Regions from separate parts of the Intestinimonas sp. HCP28S3_D6 genome, predicted to be linked through region 3. Evidence: riboswitches for the same ligand, from Rfam matches in the RefSeq annotation. Region 3 holds a riboswitch; each other region holds the start of a gene.

Evidence for each region. A riboswitch is a leader RNA that binds a small molecule or an ion and turns the genes downstream of it on or off. The one in region 3 is predicted to bind cobalamin.
Region 1: linked by a shared signal. The riboswitch ahead of ACTNBK_RS01460 (ABC transporter substrate-binding protein) and the one ahead of ACTNBK_RS03200 (energy-coupling factor ABC transporter permease) in region 3 are both predicted to bind cobalamin.
Region 2: linked by a shared signal. The riboswitch ahead of ACTNBK_RS05945 (homing endonuclease associated repeat-containing protein) and the one ahead of ACTNBK_RS03200 (energy-coupling factor ABC transporter permease) in region 3 are both predicted to bind cobalamin.
Region 4: linked by a shared signal. The riboswitch ahead of ACTNBK_RS09745 (cysteine-rich small domain-containing protein) and the one ahead of ACTNBK_RS03200 (energy-coupling factor ABC transporter permease) in region 3 are both predicted to bind cobalamin.

Annotation. Positions count from the first base shown of each region.
Region 1 is NZ_JBQHTM010000002.1:92,037-99,252, forward strand. Features, by position in the region: gene ACTNBK_RS01455 (FecCD family ABC transporter permease) at 1-416, opposite strand, end outside; gene ACTNBK_RS01460 (ABC transporter substrate-binding protein) at 403-1,527, opposite strand; cobalamin riboswitch at 1,636-1,814, opposite strand; gene ACTNBK_RS01465 (ribonuclease J) at 2,172-3,830, shown strand; tRNA gene ACTNBK_RS01470 (tRNA-Tyr) at 4,428-4,512, opposite strand; tRNA gene ACTNBK_RS01475 (tRNA-Thr) at 4,524-4,599, opposite strand; gene ACTNBK_RS01480 (hypothetical protein) at 4,703-4,903, shown strand; gene ACTNBK_RS01485 (hypothetical protein) at 4,890-5,120, shown strand; gene ACTNBK_RS01490 (sigma-70 family RNA polymerase sigma factor) at 5,101-5,454, shown strand; gene rpoN (RNA polymerase factor sigma-54) at 5,607-6,971, shown strand; gene ACTNBK_RS01500 (HAD family hydrolase) at 7,006-7,216, shown strand, end outside.
Region 2 is NZ_JBQHTM010000012.1:22,350-29,565, reverse strand. Features, by position in the region: gene ACTNBK_RS05970 (ABC transporter permease) at 1-908, shown strand, start outside; gene ACTNBK_RS05965 (ABC transporter permease) at 901-1,737, shown strand; gene ACTNBK_RS05960 (ABC transporter ATP-binding protein) at 1,724-2,644, shown strand; gene ACTNBK_RS05955 (ABC transporter ATP-binding protein) at 2,685-3,329, shown strand; gene ACTNBK_RS05950 (homing endonuclease associated repeat-containing protein) at 3,342-4,385, shown strand; cobalamin riboswitch at 4,425-4,560, shown strand; cobalamin riboswitch at 4,965-5,171, shown strand; gene ACTNBK_RS05945 (homing endonuclease associated repeat-containing protein) at 5,411-5,803, shown strand; gene ACTNBK_RS05940 (hypothetical protein) at 6,271-7,216, shown strand, end outside.
Region 3 is NZ_JBQHTM010000005.1:92,639-99,854, reverse strand. Features, by position in the region: gene hemA (glutamyl-tRNA reductase) at 1-205, opposite strand, end outside; gene cobI (precorrin-2 C(20)-methyltransferase) at 234-914, opposite strand; gene ACTNBK_RS03215 (ATP-binding cassette domain-containing protein) at 919-1,764, opposite strand; gene cbiQ (cobalt ECF transporter T component CbiQ) at 1,761-2,543, opposite strand; gene ACTNBK_RS03205 (energy-coupling factor ABC transporter substrate-binding protein) at 2,546-2,839, opposite strand; gene ACTNBK_RS03200 (energy-coupling factor ABC transporter permease) at 2,854-3,570, opposite strand; cobalamin riboswitch at 3,600-3,790, opposite strand; gene ACTNBK_RS03195 (sirohydrochlorin cobaltochelatase) at 3,809-4,597, opposite strand; gene ACTNBK_RS03190 (precorrin-8X methylmutase) at 4,618-5,262, opposite strand; gene ACTNBK_RS03185 (cobyric acid synthase) at 5,267-6,769, opposite strand; gene cobD (threonine-phosphate decarboxylase CobD) at 6,770-7,216, opposite strand, start outside.
Region 4 is NZ_JBQHTM010000025.1:30,748-37,963, forward strand. Features, by position in the region: gene gltA (NADPH-dependent glutamate synthase) at 1-787, opposite strand, end outside; gene ACTNBK_RS09735 (sulfide/dihydroorotate dehydrogenase-like FAD/NAD-binding protein) at 790-1,632, opposite strand; gene lysA (diaminopimelate decarboxylase) at 1,927-3,216, opposite strand; gene ACTNBK_RS09745 (cysteine-rich small domain-containing protein) at 3,465-3,776, opposite strand; cobalamin riboswitch at 3,905-4,088, opposite strand; gene ACTNBK_RS09750 (phosphodiester glycosidase family protein) at 4,237-7,216, opposite strand, start outside.

The sequences.
Region 1 (7,216 bases), on a different contig from region 3:
GGGAAGCCGCCGAAGAGGACCACCAGCGCCGCGCCCAGGGCGGCGGCGTTGGAGAGGCCGGTGGTGAAGGGACTGGCCATGGCGTTTCCCGTGATGGCCTGCATTACGGTGCCGGTGCAGCCCAATCCGGCCCCGGCCACCACCGCCATGGCCACCCGTGGCAGCCGCAGCATCAGCAGGACGTTTTGTTCCGTCTCCGTGAGGGGGGCGCTCCCCAGAAGGGGGCGCAGGGGCGGCAGCCAGGTGGCGAGCAGTCGGCCGGGGGTCAGGTCGGCCACCCCCATGCAGCAGGCGGCCAGGGCGGCGGCCAGGAGCAGCAGGACTGCCAGGCACAGCCATAGCCGTTTCCGGGCCCTCAGGGCCAGATAGCGGCCGCTGAGGGCGGCGGTCCGCTCCTCCGGCTCAGGCGGCCGCATCCTGGGCGGGCATATGGTAGTAGTGGGGGGCGTTGGGGGTAAAGCCCTGATAGGCCATCCACTGGGTGAAGATGGCGTCCGGGTCCAGCTCGGTCATCAGGTCGGGATAGAGCCACTTGGCCATGTAGGCCGCGCCGATCATCTTGCCCAGACCGCCGCTCATAAAGGCGGTGTTGAGGTAGAAATTGCCCTCCTTCACCGCGGTCAGGTCGCTCCAGCCCTCCCGCTTGAGCATCTCCTCCGCCTTGGTGGCGAACTCCTCCTGGGGCGGGGCGGTAAAGACGCCGCTGTTGCCCACCACCTCGCCGGCGTAGATCTTCACGATGAGGTCGGGATCGGCCAGGAGGATCTGCTCCGGGTCGATGTCCTTGCCGGCCAGGGAGGCGTCACCGAAGATGTTCTCGCCGCCGGCCATGAGGATCATGTTGTGCCAGCCGTCATTGGAGGTGCCGGGGATACAGGTGGTGTAGTCGCCGCCGTACTCCCAGTAGACCGTCTTGCGCTCTGTCACCTGCTGGAGCTGCTGGTTGATGTAGTCCACCGGACCCTGATAGAAGTCCACCAGTTCCTCGGCCTGCTCCTCCTTGCCGAAGAGGGTGCCGCACAGGCGGATCTGCTTGGGCACGTCGGAGTTGTCCCAGCCGGTGATGACCACCACCTGGATGCCGAAGGGCTCCAGGGCCTCGATGGACTCCTCCACCTTACCGTTTTTGGGCACGATCAGGACCTGGGGGGCCAGGGAGACGATCTTTTCATAGTCGTACTCGTCCTTGCCGAAGGTCTCATCCTCGCCGAACTGGGGCCAGTACACGCTGTCCTGGGAGGTGTAGATATCCACGCCCACCACGCAGTCTCCGGCGCCCACGGCCCGGATGAGCTCGTTGTTGTAGCGGTTGGCTACACAGGCCCGGGTGATGGGCAGCTCCAGCTCCAGCTCCCGGCCCAGATCGTCCACAAAGGTGGTGGTCTTGGTCTGCTCCGCCGTCTCGGAGGGGACAGGTGTGGTCTCGGCTGGGGCGGGAGATGCTGCGGGCTGGCCGGAGCAGCCGGCGCCCAGCAGCATCAGTGCGGCTAACAGGCCGCAGGCGGTGCGTTTCCACAGGTTTTTCATGGGATGCCTTCCTTTCTCTTCCCGTATGGGAAATAAAAAAATCCTGCCCTGAATTGCATACAGAGCAAGATCCTGAAAGTAAGGCAATTCCCCCTAACCCGGAAAATCTCCCCCGTATTGCAGTCTGGCAGGTCTCCTGACTTTCGGTTCATCCGCGTGGCCGCCTTCCCGTTTACACAGTGGCATATGGCCAGTTGTCGCCTTACACAGTAGTGGTAGCTGTGGGGGACTCTCACCCCGCTTCCCTTTTCAGAGCGCATTGCTCCACCAGACGCAGCATATTCAGTTCAGCACGGCCAGTATAGCATATCTCCACTGGAAGCGCAATCCTTCTCGATGGGGCAACGGACAAATTTCTTGTATACTTTCCCTGTGGAATGTGGTATACTACGCGTAATGGGTCATTTTCCCCCGCCGCTCCAACGGTGGGGACGGACCGTCTTTTTATGGCTTTATGTGCTCCGGCACTGATTATAAGGCAAAAACAGGATAGGGCGTCGCGGCTTCCAGCGGGGGAGCGCTCTCTTTTTCCGGCGAGGCAGGGCCGGAAAGCGCGGAGCGGATCTCTGGCTTTGTTTTGCTGCGCCCCTGTGCCTGCATCCCTTCCATCCATCGACTGAAAAAAGGAGTGTAAGCATACTTTTATGGCAGAAAAACTGAAGATTATTTCTCTCGGCGGTCTCAACGAGATCGGCAAGAACCTGACGGTATATGAGTACGGCGGCGACATCATCGTGGTGGACGTGGGTATGGGTTTCCCCGACGACGATATGTACGGCATCGACGTGGTCATCCCCGACTTCACCTACCTCATCAAGAACCAGGACAAGATCCGGGGCATCTTCCTCACCCACGGCCACGAGGACCACATCGGTTCCATCCCCTATCTGCTGCGCAGCGTCAACGCCCCCATCTACGCCACCCGCATGACCGCCGGCCTGGTGAAGCTGAAGCTGGAGGAGCACCGGCTCCTGGACAAGACCAAGCTCATCACCTGCGAGGCCGGCGAGGTGGTCAAGGCGGGCAAGTTCTCCGTGGAGTTCATCCACGTCAACCACTCCATCGCTGACGCCGTGGCCTTCGCCATCAAGACCCCCATCGGCACCGTCATCCACACCGGCGACTTCAAGATCGACTCCACCCCCATCCAGGGCGGCATGATCGACCTGGCCCGGCTGGGAGAGCTGGGCAAGAAGGGGGTCCTGGCCCTGCTGTGCGACTCCACCAACGTGGAGCGGCCCGGCTACACCAAGAGCGAGCGGTGCGTGGGCGCCTCCTTCGACGCCCTCTTCCGGGGCTGCGACCAGCGCATCATCGTCACCACCTTCGCCTCCAACGTGGACCGCATCCAGCAGGTCATCTCGGTGGCCGCCAAGTACGGCCGGAAGGTGGCCGTCACCGGCCGGAGCATGGAGAACGCCCTGAGGGTCTCCACCGAGCTGGGCTATATGAACATCCCTGAGGGCACCCTGGTGGACGTCAACCACATCAAGAGCCTGCCCAAGAACAAGGTGTGCATCATCACCACCGGCAGCCAGGGCGAGACCATGTCCGCCCTCACCCGCATGGCCTTCTCCACCCACAAGCAGGTGGACATCCAGGCCGGCGACCGGGTCATCCTCTCCGCCTCCGCCATCCCCGGCAACGAGAACTCCATCGGCAACGTCATCAACGAGCTCTACCGCAAAGGGGCCGAGGTGGTCAACGAGCGGGCAGGGGAGCTTCACGTCTCCGGCCACGCCTGCCAGGATGAGCTGAAGATCATCCACGCCCTGGTCAAGCCCAAGTTCTTCATCCCCCTCCACGGCGAGCAGCGCCACCTGAAGATCCATGCCAAGCTGGCCCAGGAGATGGGCATGGACCCCCGGAACATCGTCATCAGTGACATCGGCAAGATCATCGAAGTCACCCACAACTCCATCAAGCTCAACGGCACTGTCCCCGCTGGCAAGGTCTTTGTGGACGGCTACGGCGTGGGCGACGTGGGCAGCGTGGTTCTTCGTGACCGGAAGCACCTGGCCGAGGACGGCATGATCGTGGTGGTCACCTCCATGTCCGGCGAGAACGGCGCCGTGGTCTCCGGCCCCGACATCATTACCCGCGGCTTCGTCTATGTCAAGGAGTCCGAGGGGCTCATGGAGGAGCTGCGCCGGGTGGCTGTGGAGGCCCTGGAGCGCTGCGAGCGCACCCACACCACCGACTGGTCCGCCATCAAGGGCGAGATCAAGAGCGACCTGTCTGGCTTCCTCTACAAAAAGACCAAGCGCAACCCCATGATCCTGCCTGTCATCATGGAGGTCTGAGGACCAATCGAAATGAAAAAGGACCGCTGTTCGAGAGAACGGCGGTCCTTTTTTGCGTACTTTTCCGGGGAGGGAGCGAGGAAAAAACCGGAAAGTTGCATTGACGTTGGTATCGAAATGGTGCTATGATACATGCACGATATAGAACATATGTTCTATATAAAATCAGCGGGGCGGTTTCTGAGTGGTACCACTTTTGGCGGTACGGAGAGAGGAGATGAGGAGCTTTTTTACTTCCACACACTGTGCACAAAGATGGAGAAAATTCTGTTTTCTGTTCCACTTTTACCTCTTGTCAGAAAGATAGAAAGGGGAGACAGTGGGGGTGGATTCGCTTTTCTGCGGAAAAACCGCGCCGGTTGCGGCGCGCCACCGGCGCACCGCCAAGAGCCGGCTTTCGAATCCACCTTCGCAAAAGAAAAACGGCAACCCCTGACGGGGTCACCGCAGATGAAAAGCCGCCCGCAGGGCGGCCACCAAACCGCAACCCAGCGTAGCGGTTGCGGTTTGGAGAGGAGGAGCAAGGAAGCGGGCGGATGACGCTTTTTCATGCAAAGCATAAAAAAGCGTCGGAGCAAAGCGAACTTTGCTCCGACGTGGTGGAGGAGGGTGGATTCGAACCACCGAAGTCGACGACAACAGATTTACAGTCTGCCCCCTTTGGCCACTCGGGAACTCCTCCATATGAAGTTGTGGAGCTGGTGGACGGATTCGAACCCCCGACCTGCTGATTACAAATCAGCTGCTCTACCAGCTGAGCTACACCAGCAGATGAGATGTGCGCTCGTCCGCAGCGACGTTTATTCTAGCAGAAAGGAGGCTGATTGTCAACAGGTAAAAGAAAAAAACGTGCAACTTTTTTGGGGAGGAGCATGACGAGGAGAGGGAGGACCCGGGCGTACCCGCTGCGGGACGTCCAGCGCGCCAGGCCGGCGGCCTACTGCCGGCGCTGCGGCGGGGAGCTGTACCGGTATGACCCCGTTCTCTGGGAGAACGGCGGCCGCCTGTGTCCGGCCTGTGCCGCAGAACAACAAGGGTTGGAGGACGAGAGAGCAAACGATGACACTGATTGAGATTTCCGTCGAATATCGGGCCCAGGCAACGGTTCTCCGGCAACGCCTGAGGGAACTCCAGGCGCAGCTGCCGGAGCTGGACCCTGACCAGAGGAGCACCATGGAGGGTAGAATCCGCATGCTCACGGTCATGTGGCGGGAGGCCAGGGATCTGGCCGTCCTGTGTGAACGCTACTATGACAGGGGGTATCGCCGCAATGGCAAATACACGTTATAAGCGGGGCCTGAGTTACGCCGCCGACATGGCGGTCTATACCAGAGAGATGGCGGCCGACAACGTCCAGCAGCTGGACAAGCTCAAGGAAAATCTGGCCAAGGCGCTGCGGCAGGACGTCACCGCCCGCCAGCGGCAGTTTCTGCTGCTCTACTACGGGCAGGGCCTGAACATGCGTCAGATCGGCGAGCAGATGGGGGTGAACAAGTCCACGGTCTCCCGCACCATCAAGCGGGGGGAGGCCCGGCTCCGGCGGTGCCTGCGTTACAGCGACGGGCGGCTGCTGGAGGAAGAGACAGGTCCTGAATCGCGCCCAAAATCAGAACGTACAGGGTGAGGGCCGGCGCCCGGAGGGGCTTCCGGGCATATGGAAGTCAGGAAATGGAACAGGATTTCTACCCTTTTCTACGAGGGCTAAGATTGTCTTTTCCGCTCGAATTTGCTATACTGATAAAGTATGTATGTTGGTATGCAAGAGGGGGCGGAAGTGTGGAACTGAATATGTCAATGAAGCAGACCCAGACGCTGTCACCGCAGATGATGCAGTCGATGGAGATTCTGCAGATGGGCTCCCAGGAACTTCTGGAGTACATTGAAAACCAGGTTCAGGAAAACCCGGTGCTGGAGATGGAGGAGAAGTACGGCAGTCAGGATGAGGCCTCGGTGCTCCAGCGGAAGCTGGAGTGGCTGGAGTCCACCGACACCCAGAACCGGGTCTATCATCAGCAGGACACGGAGGACGATGGGAAGGACCCCATCTCCAACTACGGCAACGCCGATGAGACGGAGGAAAACCTCTATTTGTATGTGCTCTCTCAGCTCCAGGTCATGGAGCTCTCCCCAGAAGTGCTTGCGGCAGGGCGCTTTCTGGTGGAGTCTCTCAACCAGAACGGCTGGCTGGACGAGCCTCTGGAAGATCTGGCCACTCAGATGGAGCAGCCCATGGAGGTGGTGGAAAAGGCCCTGGCGGTGGTCCAGAGTCTGGAGCCCGCCGGCGTGGGCGCCCGGAACCTCTCCGAGTGTCTGGTGCTCCAGCTCCAGCGGCGGCACGAGGACAACGCCCTGGCCATCCAGATCGCCAAGGACCACCTGGAGGCCCTGAGCAAGAACCGGTATGGCCTCATCGCCAAGACACTAGGCGTGACCCAGGAGGAGGTCCACGCCGCCTGCGAGGTCATCCGAAGCCTCAATCCCCGGCCGGGCAGCGGCTTTGCCGCCCGGGAGAACCTCACCTATATCAATCCTGACATCTTTGTGGTCAACTTCCCCGACCACTTTGAGATCCTCACCAACGACTATTTCTTCCCGTCCCTGAACGTGAGCAGCTACTACTGCCGCATGCTCAAGGACAGCGAGGACAGCGAGGTGAAGGAGTACCTCATGGGGAAGGTGCGGCAGGCCAAGTGGGTGGTGCGCTCCATCGAGCAGCGCCGGTCTACGCTCCTCCAGTGCGCCGAGCACATCCTGGAGCTCCAGGAGGACTTCTTCCGCCACGGGCCCGGCCACCTCAAGCCCATGTCCCTGGCCGACATCGCCCAGCGGGTAGGGGTCCACGAGTCCACCGTCTCCCGGACGGGAAAGGACAAGTACATCCAGTGCGCCAGCGGGGTCTACCCCCTGAGCTACTTCTTCTCCCGGAGCCTGGGGGGGAGCGCCGATGCCTCCTCGCCCGACGCCGCCAAGGCCCTCCTCAAAAAGCTCATCGCCGGGGAGGACAAGAAGAAGCCCCTCTCCGACCAGAAGCTCTGCGAGCTCATGAGTCGGGAGGGCTGCGAGCTCTCCCGCCGCACCGTGGCCAAGTACCGGGACGAGCTGGGCATCCCCAGCACCACCGGACGGAAGCAGTACGAGTGACGGGAGAACATACACACAAGGAGCGTTTTGACACATGGACTACAAGGCAGTGATCTTTGACTTTGACTACACTCTGGGGGACGCCACCGACGCCATCTATGCCGGCTTCAAAGCGGGTATGACCGCTATGGGACACCCGATCCCCGACCGGGAGACCGTCCGGCACACCGTGGGTATGGTGCTGGAGGACGCCTACACCCTCCTCACCGGAGACGACAGCCAGGCTGGCCGAAACACCTTCCGGT
Region 2 (7,216 bases), on a different contig from region 3:
GCTTTATGCCGGGGGATCCGGTGGTCCATATCATCGGGGAGGACGAGTATCTGCGCCTGGAAGCCGAGGCGCCGGAGGTCATTGAGGAGGTCCGGCGGGAGTACGGGCTGGACAAGCCTATCCCGGTTCAATATGTGACCTACCTCAATAAGACTCTCCGCCTGGACTTCGGCAATTCCTACCGCACCAAACTGCCTGTGCTGGAGACCGTGGCCTTTCGGATGCGCTGGACACTGCTGCTCACGATCCCGGCCATCGTGCTCTCCGCGCTGGCGGGCGGCACGCTCGGACTGCGGGCCGGCTGGAAAAAGGGGGGGCATCTGGACACCATCATCTCTCCCATCATGCTCTTCCTCAACACAATCCCGACCAACTGTATGGCGATCCTCGTCCTGATGACCTTCGCCTTCCAACTGGGCCTTTTTCCTATCAGCGGTATCACTTCCGGCGGACTCTCTGGACTGACGAAGGCCCTAGATATCCTGTGGCATATGACTCTGCCCTTGATGATCTTGGTGGTTCTCCGCACTTCCTCCTACTATATGCTCATGAAGAGTACGGTACAGAGCATCCGGGACGAGGAATATATCACGGTGGCCAGGAGCAAGGGTTTCACCCAGGGCCAGGTTCTCCGGCGGCATGTGCTGAAAAATGCCCTCTGTCCTTATCTCACCTCCGTCTGTATGCAGTTCGGCCATATCCTGGGAGGCTCTATGCTGGTAGAGGTCGTTTTTTCCTGGAAGGGCATGGGGACATTGATCTACGACTCGGTCAATACCAAGGACTTCCCTATGCTCCAGACGTGCTTCCTGTTCATCGGCATTTGTGTCGTACTCTTCAATCTGCTGGCTGATATCCTCAATATGTGCATCGACCCCAGGATCCGGGAGGAGGGACACCATGCTTAAAAAGTGCAACGGCCGGGTGATCGCGGGAGTGGTCATTCTGGGCATGGTGCTGCTGGTGGCCATACTGGCCCCTGTTTTGGCACCCCACGACCCCTACGAGCTGGGGATCCCCTACCTTCGGCCCTCGGCAGAGCATCCCCTGGGCACCAATGACATTGGTCAGGACATTCTCAGCGAGCTTATTTACGGTACCCGCATTTCCTTGCTGATTGGTGTAGTCTCCGCTTTAGCGGTAACAATTGTGGGCACAGCCTTGGGTATCCTTTCAGGGTATCTGGGTGGATTGGTAGATCGGGTCATCATGCAAGCCACAAATGTGGCGATGGCGCTGCCCTCGCTGCCCCTGACAATTATCCTTGTGGCTTTCCTGGATGCCAGTGTATGGAACATCATTCTTGCAATCTGTATCACCGCTTGGACCTCTACGGCGCGCATTATCCGCAGCCGGGTACAGCAACTCAAGATCCTGCCTTTTATTCAGATCGAGCGCACTATGGGAGCCGGTGGGTTCTATATTATGGCGAGGCATCTTCTGCCCAATCTTGGAGAGATCGTCTTTATTCGGGCTGTTTTATCTGTGGGTAGCGCTATGCTGACAGAGGCCAGCCTCAGTTTTCTGGGCTTGGGTGTGATCGGGCAGAAGAGTTGGGGCGGCATCCTGCACTATGCCTTTTTCCGCAATGGGATCATCAACGGGGCCTACTGGTGGTACGTGCCCCCCATTCTCTGTATATCCGTCTCCGTGCTTGGGTTTATGCTGTTAAGCTATTACGGCGAGGGCCCCGTACGTATAAGAGGCAGAAAGGAGGAAGTTAATGCTGGAAATTGAGGGAGTCTCCATCCGCTTCGGAGACAACCCTGAGGCGGTGAGTGATACGACATTTACGGTATATGACGGCGATCGTCTGGCAGTGGTGGGGGAAACGGGGAGCGGAAAGAGCGTCCTGCTGCTTGCCGCACTGGGGTTGCTGCCCACCTCAGCACGGATCACCGGTTCTATCCGACTCAACGGCCGGGAACTGCTGGGCTGCCGGGAGCAGGAACTCAACCGAATCCGCGGGAAGGAGATCGCCTATATCCCCCAAGGCAGCGGAAATGGGCTCAACCCCCTTTTTACTGTGGGGCATCAGCTTTGCGAAACTATCCGCAAGCACCAACGCTGTACCCGGAGGGAGGCGCTGATTCAGGCTGCCATGTTGCTGGAATCTTTTGGACTGGAACAAAGTGAGGCCCTGTGCCGCAGCTATCCCTTCCAACTCTCTGGCGGTATGCGCCAGCGGGTGCTGATCGCCATGGGCATAGCTGCTGGGGCGGGACTTGTTTTGGCAGATGAGCCTACCAAAGGCCTGGATCGCCACCGCATCGCTCTGGTAGAGGATGCCTTTCAGAGATTGGGAGAGCGCACGCTGCTCTGTGTCACTCATGATCTCCACTTCGCACAGACTATTTCGTCCCGTGTGGTAGTCATGTATGCCTCCCAACAGATTGAGAGCGGTGACAGTACTTCTTTCTTTGGCGAACCTCTACACCCGTATTCTAGAGCTATGCTGGACGCTCTTCCAGAGAATGGTCTACAGGCAAATATGGGGTTTGCACCACCCAGGAAGGATACCATTGCCCAGAGTGCATGCCATTTTTATGACCGTTGCGTATGGAGAACGGAGCAGTGTAGAAAGGCACCGCCACTGATTGAAGTGGATGAGCGGGCTGTGAGGTGTTGGAAGTATGCTCATTGAGGCGATAAAGGTATCCAAACGCTATTTCGCACGAGGACCCATGATCGTGGAGGACATTTCTTTTACGGTTGACCGAGGAGAAACACTGGCTGTTTTTGGAGACAGCGGCAGCGGAAAATCTACCATTGGTCAGATTTTGGCAGGACTCTTCCCTGTTACCACGGGAGAAGTGCGGTTGGATGGAGAAAAGCTGACCTACCCCTACCGAGGCAAACCCCGCAAAAGGATCCAAATCCTTTTTCAACACCCGGAGGTGGCCTTTGACCCCAAGATGAAACTGGCGGACAGCATGAAGGAGCCGTACCTATTCTTAAAGATGCCCTACTCTCGGAAAACTTTGTGCGGCTATCTGGAGCGGTATGGCATCTATGATGAGCATTTGGAGCGCCGACCAGCGGAGCTCAGCGGCGGTGAGCTTCAACGTTTGGCATTGGCCCGTGCCATGCTTCTGGAACCCTCTTTCCTGGTGCTGGACGAGCCGACCTCTATGCTTGATGTCATCTCACAGGCCCAGATCATCCATTTACTGCAGGAAATCCAGCGGGAAAAGGGACTTGGGTACCTGTTTATATCCCATGACATGGCTCTCTGCAAGCATTTTTGTACAAAGATCCTTCACCTGTCAGGAAGGAAGCTGTGGCCGGCAGAAGAGGGAGCAGATGTGCCGGAACAGTGCCGGCTCTAAGAGGAGAAAATGATGGCCAGAGAAAAGATCAAGCATCCCCCGTATCTAACACCGCAAGAAGTGTGTTATTATCAACAGGTGGTGGAGAGCCTGGCAAAAGAGGGAGTTTCGGAAGCATATCTCCGGCAGGAATATCGGGATTATGCGCCAGATAAGCCGTTGGGGCGGGCAATTTGCGAAAGCTATTCCATCCAGGAGTTGGCGGCGATTCTAACTGAAAGAGCAAAAGAATTGGGCCGTACGCCCACACAGCAGGATATTTTTCCGCTCTACCGGGCGTATCTGAAGCGCCGATTTGGAACCTGGCCCGCCGCGCTCCGGGCGGCGGGGTTGCGGTACGGCATGGAGAAACAGTCAGTAACAGCAGACTGGATGGCGGTGCTCACACAACAGCCGGAGGCAGGCTGGGCACTTCTGGCGTTGTCAGAGCGATGGGTGACTTGCGGGGTACCGCCGCTTCGGCGTGAGATACCAGAAGCGGAGCTGCTCCGCACCCATTTTGGTGCCTGGAATCAGGTCCTGATGGCTGCGAAAACCTTAGACCAATGGCTGGAAGCCCACCCGCTCCACACAGAGCCCCCGGAACCCGAACAGATAAAAGAGCTGGAGGGACTCGCAGGACGCTTGGGACGTACCCCGCTGCGGGAAGAGGTTCCGGAACCACTGCGGCTGACACTCCGCACAGGCTGGCGAAGCTGGGGAAGTATTCTGGAGGCTGCTGGCCTAACACCATTGTCGGGAGATGAAGAGGTGCGGGCAAAGTGGGAGTACCAGCAGCGAATATGTGCTGGGAGCTGTGTACTTACCTTGATACAGGCGCCGACCGCCAAACAGAGCAAATTGCTGGCGCGCCTGGAGGAGATCTGCCGTAGACTGGGCCGCTCTCCGCTCCGGGACGAGCTCTCTCCGTCACTGCGAAATGAGCTGTCGGAAAACTTCGGCTCACTGCGGAATGCGCTCTTTCAACTGGGCAGGGCGCCGCTCACAGGCTCGGAAGCACAGAGGCTCCGCATCAAATTAAGAAAATCAGGCAGCAATAAAGCATCCCACACTTGACAGCACAACAGGAAACTGCTATGCTGATTACAATAAGTAAATACAGGAATGTCATAAGGTGGCGCCGCAGGGCGTCTGAAACGGCAAGCCGGTGAAATTCCGGCGCAGTCTTATCTCTACTGTGTGCGGCTTGGAGCCGTGAGCCAGGAATGTCGACCTTGTGGCGGACAAGAGCATCAAGGTGGAATGCTTTGTCGGTATCTCGTCTTTTTTGAAGGTTCAGAAAAGGCTTTGGTTGGTTTACCCTTTAAAGCGGAGATATCGGCACTGCGTCCACCTTTTGCATGGGTAATCCGGCGGAAAGTGGTCCGCCGGATTTTTTAAAAAGAAAAACACCGGGGGGCTTTGTTTTCGCGCATTTTTTGACGAAAAAGCGATTTTTGATAACTATTTATTGACTTAAGAACTCTGCGGTGCTATAATCTGATGCAGATAAGAACGACCTCTCCCATATGTATCAGAGCTTTCTCGTTCCGGCAGGAAATGCCCAAAACTGAATACTGCATCCGGCTTTTGTGGCAAATGCGCGACCCGGCTCCGGAACACCGGAGCGGACACGCATCCTTGTTCGGCTGAACAAGGGAATCAGGTGTAATTCCTGGACATGTTTTGCGGCAGGAACCGCGGCGAAAGCTGCGGGGACGCGCAATTCAATAGCTGTGATTGTGGAGTATATCCGTTTTCTGCGAAAGCAGGTCACTGGCGGTCGTAATGGCTTAGCTGGGAAGGCGGCGGGTATGCAAGGGCGGTCAATATGGCCGTCGGGACACATCAGTCAGAAGACCTACTAAGAGCTCAATCCCGGGTTTCGGGACTGCTCTGACAAAAAACGCCAGATGAGAGGTGTGCACGGGATCAGTGTACCCTTTCACCCCCTGAAAAGGAGCAAAAGCGGACGTATGATGATACGTCCGCTTTTTTCTTCCATACCATTGGGGATAAAGACGGACGCATTTTATGCGCCTGTCTTTTTTTGTTTGGTGCCGGAGGGAACCGCTCTGTACCTGTATCTGGAGGGACTGCCCGTGGAGAATAAAACATTCCAAGAAGGCCGGTCATTTAACCGAAAGGTCATAGGACGAACCAAAGAGGCCTTGCGGGCTCTGAACATACAGTTTGCACAGGAACATGCCGAGGACAGTAACGATATGCTGCTGGAGTACGTCCGACAGGAGGCGGTCCGCTTTGGATTTACGCCCAACGCCGGCGAGATCATCGGCGGGGCCTACATCTCCTCCCGTTTTGGCGGTTGGAAACATGTGATCGCGGCGGCGGGGCTGCCTTCTCCGAAGCGGCAGAGGCCCATCACCAGCCGGAAGATCTTTCAAGACGAGTTTGAGCGGCAGACGCAGCTCTACGCCCGGGAGCTCCGTGATCAGGAGGCAGAAGAGCATCCGGAGAAGGCAGGAAAACCATAAAGAGAAGGAGGGGAACCCCTCCTTCCGGCATAGGGTTCCCCTATGCCGATTCCTTTCCCAGATTCCAACGGGCCTTTGCCCGTCTCATATGGCCGGTTTGCGGCCGACAACTGAATACCCAGCACCGAAAGCGATATTCCGTGAGCGGAGTAGGCCAGGACGCCGGGAGACCGGCCGAGCCACCAACGGCGGAGAGACGTGGAGCAATGCGGGGCGGCAACTGCACAGGAACGGTATTGGTGTCTGGCGGGAAGGAATGGATCAAGTGTGGAAGGGCCACCGGTACGGCGGCCTCTGCGCTTTGTGACAGGAGCGCGGCGGCGGCCGCATTGGCGGCTGGACACGGATTTGAACCATTGAGGTTTCTCTATCGACCGGCGGAGGGAGGAGGCGAAGGGCAGACAGGGAAACACGAGAGAACATGCGGGATCCTAAACCAGCGGGATATTTTTAAGGAGGTTTTGGGTATGAAAACGAGAAAATTCACAGCCATGCTGCTGGCCCTGACGATGGCATTCAGCTTGCTGTCGGTCAGTGCGGGAGCGGTGATGGACAATGACCATGACCGTATCAGCGTGGATACCGCCGGCGCCCTGTCGGTGGTGTGGGATAGTGAAAACGTAAATTCCAATGATTATCACACGGGAGATATCGTGTCGAGTGAGGACGGCTACTATCCCTCCGGCTTCTACCTCTATGTAGACAGCGCCGAGGACAACGGAATCACCATTACTGGCGGCACCCTGTCCGCGCCTGTGGAGGAAACGGAGGGTGGCACCAAGTATTTGGTGACCAACAGCAGCGGGGGCAGCATTGTGATCAAACTGGAAAATGCGGCCCAGAGCAACAATGTCTATACGCTGAGCTTTGATGCGCCGGAGGGGCAGCTGGCCGGCGGCGCCATCACTGGAGTCCTGCAGGGCTATCTGCCGCTGGGCCAGTATGCCCGTGGTACGATGTGGGGCAGCCCTTATACTGACGGCGGCACGACGGATGGCAGCACTCCCAAGATCCTGGGCGGGTTTTCTTCTACCGGCGTCTCCCTGGGCGCCGGCGGCGGCTACGTCCAGTATGCCCTGCGGGACAGCGAAGGAAACCAGGCCTATATCGAGGATGACCCCAGCAATCCCTATGGCGTGGACTTCATCGTCTACGGCAACGCCTTCAACGGCAACCCTGAGGCGGCCTCTGTCCAGGTCTCCGAAGATGGAAAGACCTGGTATGAGCTGGCCGGAAGCTTGTACTATGACCCCAATACGCTTCGCGATGTGAACATCACCTATACCCTGAGCGGGAGCGATATTCAGTACAGCATCACGGATCCGAACGGGCGCAATCCCGGCGTTTCCTTCCCACTCACCGGGACGTTCAAGGCTGGCGCCGCTGCGTGGTTCCCCACCACGGCGAACTACG
Region 3 (7,216 bases):
CGGGCTGGAGCTCCACCCCCTTCTCACAGGAGAGGTAGAGCTCGGTGCGGTTGCAGGTGGAGAGGAGGACGCAGCCCAGCACCCCCTCCACCTCCGAGCGGATGCGCTCCACCAGCACCCCCACCTGGGCCCTGGTGAAGGAGAGCTGCTCCCGGAGTTCAATGGGGGCCAGGCTGTAGTCCAGGCCTGACATCATGATGACCATTGGGGTCTCACTTCCTTTTTGATGGGTCTCATTCCTTGACCAGGACGATGGAAAAATAGCCGGTGCCGTCGGTCATGTCGGCAAAGTGGGGACAGACCAGCTCCCCCTCCATGCCGCAGTTGGCCACCAGGGAGGCGTGCTCCAGCATGCCCCGCTCCGCCAACTGGGCCTGGAGCTCCCCGATGGCCTTGCCCGCCTTCATGAAGACCTTGTTGGCCCGGATGTCCAGACAGTCGGCGGCGTCGTGGGAGGCGGGGACGATGAGGAGCCGCTCCGCCCCCTCGCACAGAGAGGTGTTGAGCCGGGCGGCCACGGCGCAGAAGGAGGGCACCCCGGGGATGAGCTCGGCGGCATAGCCCCGGGCGAGGACCTTCTTGTGGACGTAGATATAGGTGGAGTACACGGTGGGGTCCCCCAGGGTGATGAAGGCCACGTTCTTGCCCTCGTCCAGCAGGGCGCAGATGTCGCCCGCGATCTGCTCGTAGCAGCCGTCCAGCACCGCCCGGTCCCGCACCATGGGGGTGGGACAGTAGAGGAGCTCCTTCCCCGCCACGATGTCTTTGACGATGTTGAGGGCGGTCTTCTCCCCCGCGCCCTTGTCGGGGACGGCCACGATATCGGCCTCCCCCAGGACCCGCTCCGCCTTTTTGGTCACCAGCTCCGGATCTCCGGGGCCCACGCCTACGCCGTACAGCTTACCTCTCTCCATGCTTTCACTTCTCCTGTAACAGTCGATTGATCTCCCGCCGTGCCGCGCTGATGGTGGCGGCGGTGGGGGTGGTGTCCAGCCCGTCCCGCTCCCGCAGGATCTCCATGAGGTGGGCGATCCGGGGCAGGCGCAGATGGTTTTTCCGCAGCTCCTCGGGCTGGGCGAAGAGCGCCTCCGGCGTCCCCTCCAGGATCACCCTGCCCCCGCCCAGGAGGTAGGTATAATCGCAGTAGAGGGGGACGATGTCCATGTCGTGGGTGGCGATGAGGATGGTCATGCCCAGACTGTCCCGCAGCTCGGTCAGAAGGTGCATGATGTCGCTGACTCCCTGGGGGTCAAGACCGGCGGTGGGCTCATCCAGGACCATGACGCTGGGCTCCATCACCAGCACGCCGGCGATGGCCACCCGCTTCTTCTGCCCGAAGGACAGGGCGTGGGTGGGCTTGTCACGGAGGGCGCTCACGCCGGTGCGCTCCATGGCCGCCTCCACCCGGCGGCGGACCTCCTCCTCGGGCAGCCCCAGATTCACCCCCCCGAAGGAGATGTCCCGGTAGACGTCGGCAGAGAAGAGCTGGTCGTCCGGGTCCTGAAAGACGATGCCCACCTGGCGGCGGATCTCCCGGATACCCTTGCGGTCGTAGACCGCCCGCTTTCCGTTCACCGTCACCGTCCCCGCTTTCGGGGTGAGGACGCCGTTGAGGTTGAGGAAGAGGGTGGACTTCCCCGCCCCGTTGGCCCCCAGGATGCCGGTGATCTTCCCCCGCTCCGCCCGGAGGGAGATGTGGTCCAAGGCCACCGTCCCGTCCTCATAGGTATAGTAGAGGTCCTGGGCCTCGATGGCATAGCTCACGCGAGGAGCCTCCTTTCCAGCAGCAGGGTCACCACCTGGAGGGCGGCTGCCGCTGCCCCCCAGGCATACATCCGCCCGCCGCCGGTGTAGGCGGCGGACAGGGTGGTGAGACTGCCGTCATAGCCCCGGGATTCCAGGGCGGTATAGACCTTGTCCCCCTTCCGCCAGGCCCGGAGGAAGACCAGGGACACCAGGTCCCCCATGTGGTCCAGGCTCTTGCGGAAGCTGCCGTACCCCAGCCGGGACTCCTGGGCCACCCGGATGCGCCCGGCGGTGTCCATGAGGACGAAGATAAAGCGGTAGATGAGCTCCATGAGCTCCACCAGCAGCTTGGGGACATGGAGCCGCTCCAGGGCCAGGATGAGGTCGGTCATGGGGGTGTTGAGGGCCAGAAAATACATGGCCGAAATGGCGCCCATGGCCTTGCAGAAGACCATGAGGCCCGTGTGGAGGTACAGCCGGGAGACGCCCCAGCGGAACCGTCCGAAGAGGAGCACCGACCCCAGGGCCGGCTCCTCCGCCCCCAGTGGCCGGATGACGATGGTGAGGCAGCCGATGACCAGGAAGGCCAGGGGCACCTTCATGAAGTGGAGGACGGTGCCGGGGCGCTGTCCCCCCAGGGCCACGTTGAGGACGCACATGACCACAAGGGTCACAAGGCCCACGGCGATGCTCTCGCTGAAGAGGCAGAGGAGCAGTACCGCCAGGGAGACCCACACCTTGGCCACCGGGTCCACCCGCCTGAGGCGGGAGAGATAGGCATATCGGTCCGTCCCCATGGTCACACCTTCTTTTTATCCTCCGGCTTTTTGGCGGTCACCCGGCCCAGCACAAAGCAGACGATGCCCGAGCCGATGGCGGCCTGGAGGGCGAAGAGCAGGGACTCCACCTCGCCGCTGGCCGGCTCGAAGATGGGCTGGAACCAGGGCTCATAGTCGGGGTTGGTCTCCTCGATGAGCTCCCCCGCCATGCCGTCGGCGCCGCCGAACTCGGCACCCCGGCAGTACCACAGCGGGAAGGCCGCCAGCACGATCACAAGGCCGATGAGGATCAGGTTTTTCTGCCATACCTTCATGTTGTTTCCCCTCCTTACAGCACGGCGAGCTCATGGAGCTCGGCGGCGGAATACTTCTCCAGCACGTTGAAGACCACCACGGTGAGGAGGCCCTCGGCGATGGCCAGAGGGATCTGGGTCACAGCGAAGATGGTGAGATACTCCGCGATGTTCCCGTAGACCACGCCCAGCTGGAAGGAGGTGGTCACATAGGTCAGCAGGTCGCCCAGGGCGGCGGCGCAGAACACGGCCACCGCCGGCTTGGCCCCCGCCTTCTTCAGGACCTGATAGACCGCCCAGGACACGATGGGCCCCACGATGGCCATGGAGAAGACGTTGGCGCCCAGGGTGGTGAGACCGCCGTGGGCCAGGAGCAGGGCCTGGAACAGCAGCACGATGAGACCCAGAATGGTGGTGGCGGTGGGCCCAAAGAGGATGGCACCCAGGCCCACGCCGGTGGGGTGGGAGCAGGAGCCGGTGACCGAGGGGATCTTCAGGGCCGAGAGGACAAAGGCGAAGGCGCCGCACATGGCCAGCAGGACCTTGGCCTTGGGGCTGCGCTCCACCTTCTTCCGGATGGACAGAAAACCGGCCACCACGAAGGGGACGCAGACGGCCATCCAGCCAAAGGCCCAGGTCTTGGGCAGGTAGCCTTCTGCGATGTGCATGGCCGAGGCGCTGAGGGTGCTGAGGCCCAGCACGGCCACCATGGCCGCCAGGAGCCTCACGTTGGTGTAGTTGCGTTGCTTCATCGGGATCTCTCCTTTTTCCTGTCTCTCGCAGGATGGATACGTCAGGGCAGGTCTTCCGGCTCAAGGCTCACCGCCGTCCCCGCGCCTTCCCGGACCTCCTTTCTCCGGCCCAGTGGCAAATCTGCGGGGCGGCTCCCCTCTCACGGCAGCGGGACTGCGCGGGATTTTCACCCAGCTTCCCTGTTAGGTCCCGTGGGACACCCTGTACGGAACTATGAGAACGGGCCTGTGCCCGGACTCAACGGTCCTCTGCCGCCTCCAGGGCGTGTCGGACGAAGAGGGCGCGGATCTGGGGATACTCCCCCAGGCCCTTCAGCTCGCAGGACACCTGGTAGCCCCGCTCCGTCAGCTGGCTCTTCCAGCTCTCCGGCTCGTCGCCGGCCAGGTCGTTCTTGGCGTGGTCCCCCGCCACCACCATCAGGGGGTGGAGGACCACCTTCTTCACGGTTTCCCGCTCACCCAGCCGCCGGAAGACCTCCTCCAGGCCGGGATAGCCCTCCACGGTGCCCAGCACCGCGTCGGTCCGCCCGCCGTCGTGGAGCATGTACTCCAGCTGGCAGTAGGCGGCGTTGGCATAGTGCTCGGTGCCATGGCCCATGAAGACGTGGGCGGTGTCCGCCTCCGCCTCCGGCAGAAGCTCCGTCAGGGCGGCGGCCAGGTCCCGGTAGTCCTCCAGCGTGGTGAGGAGGGGCCGGCCGAAGGACATGCGGGCAAATTTCGCCCGGAAGGGCTCGGCCTGGGCGCACAGCTTGTCGAACTCGTCCCCGTTCATGATGTGGGTGGGCTGGAGCACCACGTCGGCAAAACCCTCCCCCGCCAGCCGCTCCAGGGCGTGGGGCACGTCGTCGATGCATAACCCCTCCCGGTCGGCCAGGCGGCGCAGGATCATGCCGCTGGTGAAGGCCCGGCGCTGGACCCGGCCGGGCATCCGCCCGGCGATGTCCCACTCAATGGCCTGGATGGTCTTTTCCAGGGTATCCAGGTGGGTGGTGCCGAAGGACACCACCAAAACCGCTTTCTCTGTCATTGTGGTCTCCCCTCCCCCGGTCACTCCCGGGCGTTGCCGGAGGCCAGGTACAGCATGGCGTTGCAGATGGCGGCGGCCACGTTGCTGCCGCCCTTCCGCCCACGGGCCACGATATAGGGCACATCCTCGGTGAGGAGGAGCTCCTTGCTCTCCACCACATTCACAAAGCCCACCGGAGCGCCGATGATGAGGGCAGGCTTCATAGCCCCCTCCTCCAGCAGCTCACAGGCCCGGACCAGGGCGGTGGGGGCGTTGCCCAGGGCCAGGATCAAGGTGCGGTCCAGTTTGGCGGCCCGCTCCATGGAGACCACCGCACGGGTGACCCCCCGCTCCTTGGCCTCGGCGGCCACGTCGGGGTCGGACATGAAACACACCGCCTCCCCGCCGAACTTTTCCAGCACCCGCTTGTTGATGCCCGACCGGGCCATCTGGGTATCGGTGACGATGGTGCAGCCGCCCTTGATGGCGGCGATGCCCTGCTCCACCGCGCCGGGGGAAAAGACCAGATTGTCAGCATAGTCGAAGTCCGCCGTGGTGTGGATGACCCGCTTCACTACCGGCAGTACCTCCGCCGGGAAGGTCCGTTCTCCCAGCTCCGATTGGATGATCTCCATGCTCCGGGCCTCGATCTCCGCCGGGGCCACCCGCTGCAATTCTACTTTCATATGCTCATTCCTCGCCATTCAGAATCCGGTAGACCCGGTCCATGTCCAGACTGGCCCGGACACCCGCCGCCAGCTTGTCGTACTGCTCTTCCTGATAGGTCTCCCAGTCCACCGCCGCGGCGTCGGGGGAGAGCCCCTTGGCCGACAGCAGGGCGTTGACCAGCTCCTGGGCAAAAGCCCCGGAGTCAAAGATGCCGTGGACGTAGCTGCCCCACACGTTTCCCCGGGCGGCGCCGTCCGGCTTCTCCACTCCGTCCAGGCAGGTGAGCCGGGAGAGGGGGGCGGCCTCCTCCAGGTAGGTGGTCTCCCCCATGTGGATCTCGTAGCCGTGGAAGGGCACCCCGTCCAGGCCCGCGAAGAGGCCCTGGCCCCGGCGGAAGGCGCCGCTGACCCGGGTGCGGGTCTTCTCCCCCAGGAAGACGGTCTCAGTGGGCAACAATCCCATACCCGCCATGGTGCCGCCGCTCTCCACCCCGTCAGGGTCGGAGAGGACCCGACCCAGCATCTGGTAGCCGCCGCAGATACCCACTACCGCGCCGCCCCGGGCGGCGTGCTTGAGCACCAGGGCCTCCAGGCCGTTCTGGCGCATCCACTTCAGGTCGTCCATGGTGCTCTTGGTGCCGGGGAGGATGATGAGATCGGGGCGGCCCAGCTCGCCGGGGTTGGAGACGTACCGCACCGTCACCCCCTCCATCCGCTCCAGGGGGTTGAAGTCGGTGAAGTTGGAGAGTCGGGGCAGGCGGATGACGGCGATGTCCAACCGCCCCACCCGCTCCCCGCCGGTGAGCTTGGAGGAGAGGGAGTCCTCGTCGTCGATGTCCACGTCCAGCATGGGCACCACGCCCAGCACCGGCTTGCCGGTGAGCTCCTCCAGGGTGGTGAGTCCGGGGCGGAGGATCTCCACGTCCCCCCGGAACTTGTTGATGATGAGGCCCTTGATCCGGGCCTGCTCGTCGGGCTCCAGCAGCTTTACCGTACCATAGAGGGAGGCAAAGACGCCCCCACGGTCAATATCCCCCGCCAGCAGCACCGGAGCATTGGCCAGCTTGGCCATGCCCATGTTGACGAAGTCGTCCTGCTTCAGGTTGATCTCCGCCGGGCTTCCCGCCCCCTCGATGACGATGACGTCATACTCGGCGGAAAGGCCGTGGAAGGCCTCCATGATATCGGGGATGAGGGCCTTTTTGTAGCGGAAGTAGTCCACCGCCCCCATGGTGCCCCGGGGGACGCCGTTGACGATGACCTGGCTCCCGGTGTCGTTTGTGGGCTTTAAAAGGATGGGGTTCATCCGCACATCAGGGGCTACCCCGGCGCAGTAGGCCTGGACCACCTGGGCCCGGCCCATCTCAAAGCCGTCGGCGGTGATAAAGGAGTTGAGGGCCATATTCTGGGACTTGAAGGGGGCCACCTTCAGCCCATCCTGCCGGAACACCCGGCACAGCCCCGCCGCCAGCAGGCTCTTGCCCGCGTTGGAGGCGGTGCCCTGGATCATGATGGTCTTGGCCATTTACAGCACCTCCTTCATGGCTCCGATGAGCCCTTCGTTCTCCCGGTGGGGCCGCACCGCTACCCGGTAATAATCGCTTTCCAGACCCACGTAGTTGGCGCAGGAGCGGATGAGCACGCCGTGGGCCAGCAGCCGCTCCTTCAGATCGTCCACCCCGGGCACACGTAAGAGAATATAATTGACCTGACTGGGAAAAACCTGGAATCCCAGCTCCCGGAGGGCGTCGGTGAGCCAGGCCCGCTCCACGGCGATGAGCTGCCGGGCACGGGCGGGGTACTCCGGCTCGGCCAGGGCGGCCAGGCCCGCAGCTTGGGCGGGTCCGGATACGCTCCAGGGCTGGGCGCACCGAGAGAACCCGTCCAGCAGGGCGGCGTCGGCGCTCAGGCAGTAGCCCAGCCGCAGTCCCGGCATGGCATAGCTCTTGGTGAAGGCCCGAAGTAGCACCAG
Region 4 (7,216 bases), on a different contig from region 3:
CCCGGGTGAGGTACTCGTTGGCGGAGTATACTCCGTTGAGGGTCTCGCCGGGGATGCCCATAAAGGAGGGGAGACCGGCGCCGGAGGCTAGGTAGACGCACTCGTAGCCCATGTCCTCCATGAGCTCGTCCACGGTGAGCACCTTGCCGATGACCATGTTGGTCTGGAACTCCACGCCCATGGCCTCCAGAGTGGCGATCTCCTTGCGGACCAGCTCCTTGGGGAGACGGAACTCGGGGATGCCGTAGACCAGCACGCCGCCGGGGGTGTGGAGGGCCTCAAAGACGGTGACGGCATAGCCCAGCTTGGCCAGGTCGCCGGCGCAGGTGAGGCCGCTGGGGCCGGAGCCCACCACCGCCACCTTGTGGCCGTTGGGGGCGGCCTTCACCGGCTCCTCGTGAGCATGTTCACGGTGCCAGTCGGCCACGAAACGCTCCAGGCGGCCGATGGCCACCGGCTCGCCCTTGACGCCCCGGACGCACACGCCCTCGCACTGGCTCTCCTGGGGGCAGACCCGGCCGCAGACGGCGGCCAGGGTGGTGGACTGGGACAGAACCTCATAGGCCCCGGCGAAATCCTCCTCGGCCACCTTGCCGATGAAGGCGGGGATGTCGATGCCCACGGGGCAGCCGCTGTGGCAGGGCTTCTTGGGGCAGTTGAGGCAGCGCTTGGCCTCCTCTACGGCCATCTCGGCGGTATAGCCCAGGGCCACCTCGTCAAAATTGTGGCTGCGGACCTCTGGGTCCTGGCTGGGCATGGGGCATTTTGTCAAACTCATATTGGCCATGGTCAGCGTACCTCCTGGTTCAAAAGATTGCAGGCTTCCTCCCGGGCGTGGACCTCAAAGTCCTTGTACATGGCGCCCCGGTGGATGGCCTCGTCAAAGTCCACCTCAAAGCCGTCGAACTCCGGCCCGTCCACGCAGGCGAACTTGGTTTTGCCGCCCACGGTGAGACGGCAGCCGCCGCACATACCGGTGCCGTCAATCATGATGGGGTTCATGGAGACCACGGTCTTGACGTTGTACTTCTTGGTGACGGCAACCACGAACTTCATCATCACCAGGGGCCCGATGGCAATGACCTCGTCGTACTGCTCACCGGAGGCGATGAGCTCCTCCAGGGCGGCGGTGACCAGGCCCTTCCGGCCGCAGCTGCCGTCGTCGCTCATGAGGACGAACTTGTCGCTGCAGGCGCGGAACTCGTCCTTCAGGATCACCAGATCCTGGTTCCGGAAGCCCACCACGCTATGGACCTCGGTGCCTTTCTCATGAAGGGCCTTGGCCACCGGCAGGGCGATGGCGCAGCCCACGCCGCCGCCCACAACGCAGACCTTCTTGAGGCCGTCCAGCTGGCTGGCCCGGCCCAGAGGACCCACGAAGTCGTGGAGGGACTCGCCCTCCTTCAGGGCGTCCAGCTCCATGGTGCCGGCGCCTACGATCTGGAAGATGACGGTGACTGTGCCCTTTTCCCGGTCGTAGTCGGCTACGGTGAGAGGGATGCGCTCGGAGTCGGCACAGGCCCGCAGAATGACAAACTGGCCGGGCAGGGCCTTTTTGGCAATGAGGGGGGCTTCCACCACCATCTTGGTGACGGTGGGGTTTAGGGGTGTTTTTTCTACGATACGGTACATGATGTGCTCCTCCCTTAGGCAAATATGTGCTGGTAAAAAGAAAAGCAACCGCCGTAACCAGCCCGTGCGCACAAGCACTTCGTTACAGCCGTTGCCAAGTCAATTTCACGCTATTTAGTTTAGCACATCTCATAGCAAAAGAACAGGTGAAAATTCAGGTCTGCAAAAAAATTATAAGAATGCACAAATACAAACCCAGCAGGCTGTGCGATTTCCACAGAAAACAGAGAGAACACGACAAAAAGCAGGTCCATCCCCTCCGGCAACAGCCGGAGGGGATGGATTCCTGCTGATTTACAGGCCGGGATCGCAGCTGGTGGAGAGGAGGTCCTCCCAGGTCTGCCTCCGGACCATGAGTCCGGAGCGGCCGTCCTTCACCAGGGCCACCGCCGGGATGGGGTTGGAGTTGTAGTTGCTGGCCATGGAGTAGCCGTAGGCGCCGGTGGAGAGGACGGCCAGAATGTCTCCGGCCTCCAGAGCGGGGAGGGTGGCATCCCGGAGGAGGACGTCTCCTGACTCGCAGCACTTGCCGCACACCGTCACCGTCTCTGTGGTGGGAGCCTCTGCCTTATTGGCGGCGATGGCCCGGTACTTGGCCTGGTAGAGGGCGGGACGGATGTTGTCGGTCATGCCACCGTCTACGGACACGTACTTCCGAACGCCTGGGATGTCCTTGATGGAACCCACGGTGTAGAGGGTGATGCCGGCCTCGCCCACCACGCTGCGACCGGGTTCGGTGACCACCGCCGGACGGGGGAGGCCCAGGTCCCGGAAGAAGGCGTCGATGCGTTCCATGAGAGGGTCCAGGTACCAGCCGTATCCTCTGGGCTCCTCGTCGGTGTAGCGGATGCCGAAGCCACCGCCCACGTTGAGCTCGGTCATGGCAAAGTGGTAGCGGTTCCAGGTCTCCTTCACTAAGCCAAGTACCACCTCCAGGGCCTCCAGGTAGGGCCGGACCTCGAAGAGCTGGGAGCCCACGTGGAAGTGGAGGCCCAGCAGGTCCACCCAGGGGGAATCGATGGCGGCCTTGATGGCGGGGTAGATGATGTCCTCGTCCAGGGGAATGCCGAACTTGGAGTCTTTTTTTCCGGTGATGATGTAGTCGTGGGTGTCGGCCTTGACGCCGGGGGTGACCCGGTAGAGGACCTTCATCTTCTTGCCCTTCCGGGCGCAAATAGACTCCAGCAACGAGAGCTCCTGAAGGCCGTCGATGATGATGCGGCCCACGCCGCTCTCCACCGCCAGCTCCAGCTCGGCGGGCAGCTTGTTGTTGCCATTGAACTCGATGCGCTCGGCGGGGAAGCCGGCGGAGAGGGCGCAGGTGAGCTCACCGCCGGAGACCACGTCCACGCACAGGCCGGCGTCCTTCACCAGCCGCAGCAGGGCGGGGGTGCAGAAGGCCTTGGCGGCATAGGCCGCACGGGTGTTCTCCCACTTGTCCAGGAACTCGGTGTGAAGGGCCTGGAAGCGTCCCTCTAGGGCGGTCTGAGAGTAGACGTACAGCGGGGTGCCGTAGGTCTTGGCTAGGGTGGTGGTGTCGCAGCCGTCAAAATAAAGGGTGTTGTCTCGGATCTCCATGCACATAGGTGGTTCCCTCCCGATCTTTGGTGAAGGGGAGCGGGGGCTCCCCAAAATCATCTGGGCACTATTATACCAGCTTTGGCCCGGGGCGCAACCGGAAACCCACAAAATGGGACTTGTTTTTTGGGCGCAGACGGCGTGCCGCCCGGACAAAAAGGGCCCCGGACATGGTGTCCGGGACCCTTTTCGCGTATCCTACAAACAGGAATGGCAGGATGTGATATGTCCCCCTTCCCGTAAAAGGGGTGTGTTTAGCGGGGCCGCTCCCGCTCCTCTGCCATCCGGCGGGCGATCTCTTGAAACTTGGCGGTTACATAGCCGTAGTTGTCCCTCTGGTGGGGCAGTGTGCAGCGGCTGCAGTCCTTGATGCCCTTTTCCGTGTAGCGGAAGTTGCCGCCGCAGTCGGGTCCAAGGGCGTAGAGGGGGCAGTAGCAGAAGAGACAGTTGAAATTGTCCGGGTCGTTGGTGGGATGGCAGGGGAAATACTCGCACTGGAGATGGGAGAAGAAGGAAAAGGCCTTACCTTTCCAGTTGGGGGCGCCGGCGCGGTCACGTTCACTCATGGCGGACTCCTTTCCATCGTGGCGGTCTCCAGGCAGCAAAAAAGCTGCACGGCCTGAACAGCGTGCAGCAATGGCCCCCCGCCAGACAGGGCGGAAGCGCGGCACCCTCCCAGGCTCGGAGAGGTTTTTGTGTGCGTCATACGCAGGCAGGTATTCTGACTTCGGCGTCCAGCGCGGTCCCCGCCTTCCCGGAGCACTTACTCCAGTGACATCTGGGGACCCCTCCGCCAACACAGCAACGGCTTTGTGCGGGATTCTCACCCGGCTTCCCTTGTGCAGCGCCATCGGCGCACCTGCGTACCAGAGATATTCACTTGCACCGGGGGGAAGTTCCCTCCGGTACCTATCATCATAGCGGCTTTTCCCTGCCCTGTCAAGTGGACTTTTCCCCCACAGGCGCCGGAGCGGTGGAAAAAAACTCCCCGCCGTCGTGAGACGGCGGGGAGCGGAAAAACGGTGGTTACATGAGGTAGAAGAGCATCTTGGCCACTTCGGACCGGGTGACGGAGTCATTGGGCCGGAGCTGGTTGTTGTAGCCGGAAATAATGCCCTGGCCCACCAGGGACTCCACGTAGGGGAGAGACCAGGCGGGGACGGAGGCGGTATCGCTGAAGGTCAGGGACTGGGTCACATAGCCCTTGCCCTGGATGCGGCCCAGAATGGTCATGGCCTCGGCCCGGCTGATGGAGGCGGTGGCCCGGCCCATGAGGACGCCGTTATCCAGGCTGCCTTTGATGATGCCCTCGGCGTACATGGCTTTCATGGCGTCCACACACCAGGAGGGAGTGGTGTCCAGATCGGCGAAGGGGAGGGTGACATCGGAATAGGCGGTGAGATCCAGACCCATCCAGCGGGCCACCATCAGGGAGAACTCACCCCGGGTAATGTTCTTATCGGGCTGGAAGAGAAGGCCGGAGCTGGACTCCACACCCTGAACCACACCCATGTCATAGAGGTAGGTGGTGTAGAGGTCGGCCCAGTGGGCGGTCATATCCACGAAGGGGCTCTGAGAGGTGGTGGAGCCGTCCTCGTTGATGGTGGGAAGGATGTTGTAGGAGCCGCGGCCCACATTGCCGCTCTGGTCCACGGCGGTGATGGTGAGTCGGTGGAGCTTGCCGTCGCTGATGGGGAGGGTATAGGTCAGGGTGCCGGTGGACTCATTCCAGGTAAAGTTCACACTCTTGCCATCCAGGGTCAAGGTGATGGCCGACTTGGCAAAGTCCTTGTCCACGTTGTCGGAGACGTAGCCGGTAAGCTTGCCGTTTTCGGCGGTCACGGTAACGGTGGGGACGGTCTCGTCGGTCAGCGCCTCAGTAGCCGTGGTGAACTGATCCAGATAAATGGTGCCGATGGCCTTCTCGCCGCCGCCATAGACCACGGTGAGCCCCTGGAGGGCGGCGGTGCCCTCAGGCAGGGCGGCGGTCAGGTGCTTCCAGCCGGTGAAGTCCAAAGCGGAGAGAACCACGTCGCTGGTGATGCCGGCACCGTCGGCGATGGTGGCGGTGAGGGTGTTGCCGGAGCCGTCGCCGTAGACCCACATGCTCAGGTAGCGGTCGCCGGTGGGGATGGCCAGGGAGGAGCCCAGAGAGGCGGAGCCGGTCTCGCCGGCGCTGTAATCCACCCGGGCACTCTGCTTACCGTAGCGCACCAGATCGCCGGAGGACTCCCGGTTGATCACCGCGTTGGAGGAACTGGTGAGGGCGGAGAGACCCTCATCGGTCTCGAAATCGTCCAGCGTGTTGATGTGGCCGGCCACGGTGATGGGGATGGTGATGTAGGTACCGCCGGCGCTGACAGTGAGATTGCCAGTGGCACTCTTGGCACCGGCGGTGAAAACGCCGTTTTCATCCACGGTGCCGACGGCGGGGTCAACCGACCAGGTGTAACAGGTGTCCTGACTGGTGAGTGCGATCTTCTTCCAGACCGCGCTGGCAGTGAGATCGATGCTCTCCTGGGGGTCCAGGGCGATGGAGGTGACGGGAGCCCCGGTGGCCTGGTTGGTCACCGAGATGGAGTCGGGAGTCTTGACCACGGTGATGGAGGCGCTGCCCTCGGCCCGGTTGGCAGAGGCGGTGACCTGAGTGGTGCCGCTCTCACTGCCGGCGGTAAAGACGCCGTTTACGTCCACGATGCCGTCGCCGTTGCGGATGGACCAGGAGACGGCGGTGCTGTCTGAGAAGGTGTAGCCGTTCTCATCCACCGGGGTGGCGGTGAGGGCCAACTGGGTACCGGAGAGGACCACCGAGTCGTAGGGGGTGACATAGTAGTGGTCCAGCACCCCGTTGGGCTTGAGGCTGGAGACCAGGAAGATACCGTTGCTGACGGTGCGCAGGCTGCCGTCGGAGGGGGAGTTGAGGATCTCCATGGCAGAGGACCCCGGCATGGTGGCGCCGATGGTGGTGGAGCCGCCGCCATCCAGAGCCACGGCCTCTACGCAGCCCAACTCAATGAGCCGCTGGGCCACCTGGGTGAGGGTGGCACCCACGCTGTAACCGGACTGCCGGCCGTCGATGGCGTAGAAGATCACACTGCCGTCGGCCTTGATGCCGATGGCGGTGCGGGGGTTGGCGGTGGAGTCGGTCTGGGGTCCCACCTGGCCATTGGTGACGATCTTGTAGTAGCCGCCGATGGCGGTGACCACATCATTCCACCGACTGTCGGCGGCGGTGACGTCGATGCTCACCTGGTCGCCAGGCTTCAGGGAGGACACCTGGCCCAGGAGCCATTCGTTGTTCTGTTTGTTGACGGTGAGGACCAGCTTGTCCTCGGGGATCTGGATGGAGGTGGTGGACTCCAGCACTTGATCAACGGTGCACACCAGACGACCGCCCACGGTGAGTTCATCGGAGAGAAGCAGAGAGGCAGTGACCTCGTCCACCTGGCGGGTGCCCTCAGCGGGGGTGGTGGTCTCCAGGTTCTGGGAATCGGTGGCAATGTCGCCGGAGGATGCGGCATCTGTGCCCGGAGCTGTTGTCTCCGTAGGAGTCTCCGCGGCAGCCTCCGAGGCGGTGCCGTCGGTGTCGGTGACGTCCAAATCTACGTCCACGGTCTGGCCCACATTGGTGGTGACGGGGGTGAGGATCACGTCGTAGCCAGGACTGGTATGTTGGGTGGTGGTGCTAAACTCGTCAGTATAGAGGTAGAGACCACCCTCATGGGTGCCGTCAGCGGCGGTGCGGGTCTTGTTCACGTCGGTGACCCGCATGGTGGAGCCGTTGAAGGTGGCGGTGACGGCCAGGTCGGGTTTGCCGATAAAGGCGGTGCCATCGGCCAGGAAGCCAACGGCGTAGTAGCCGCCGGAGGTGGTGCGCAATACGCCGTCGCTGATAATGACACCCAGGGCATTGCCGGTAGACAGGTCGAAGAAGTCGCCGTTGACGCCGCCCACCACCCGGAGCCCCTGGGCCTCCAGAGACTTGGCCATGGTGGCCAGGTCCTGC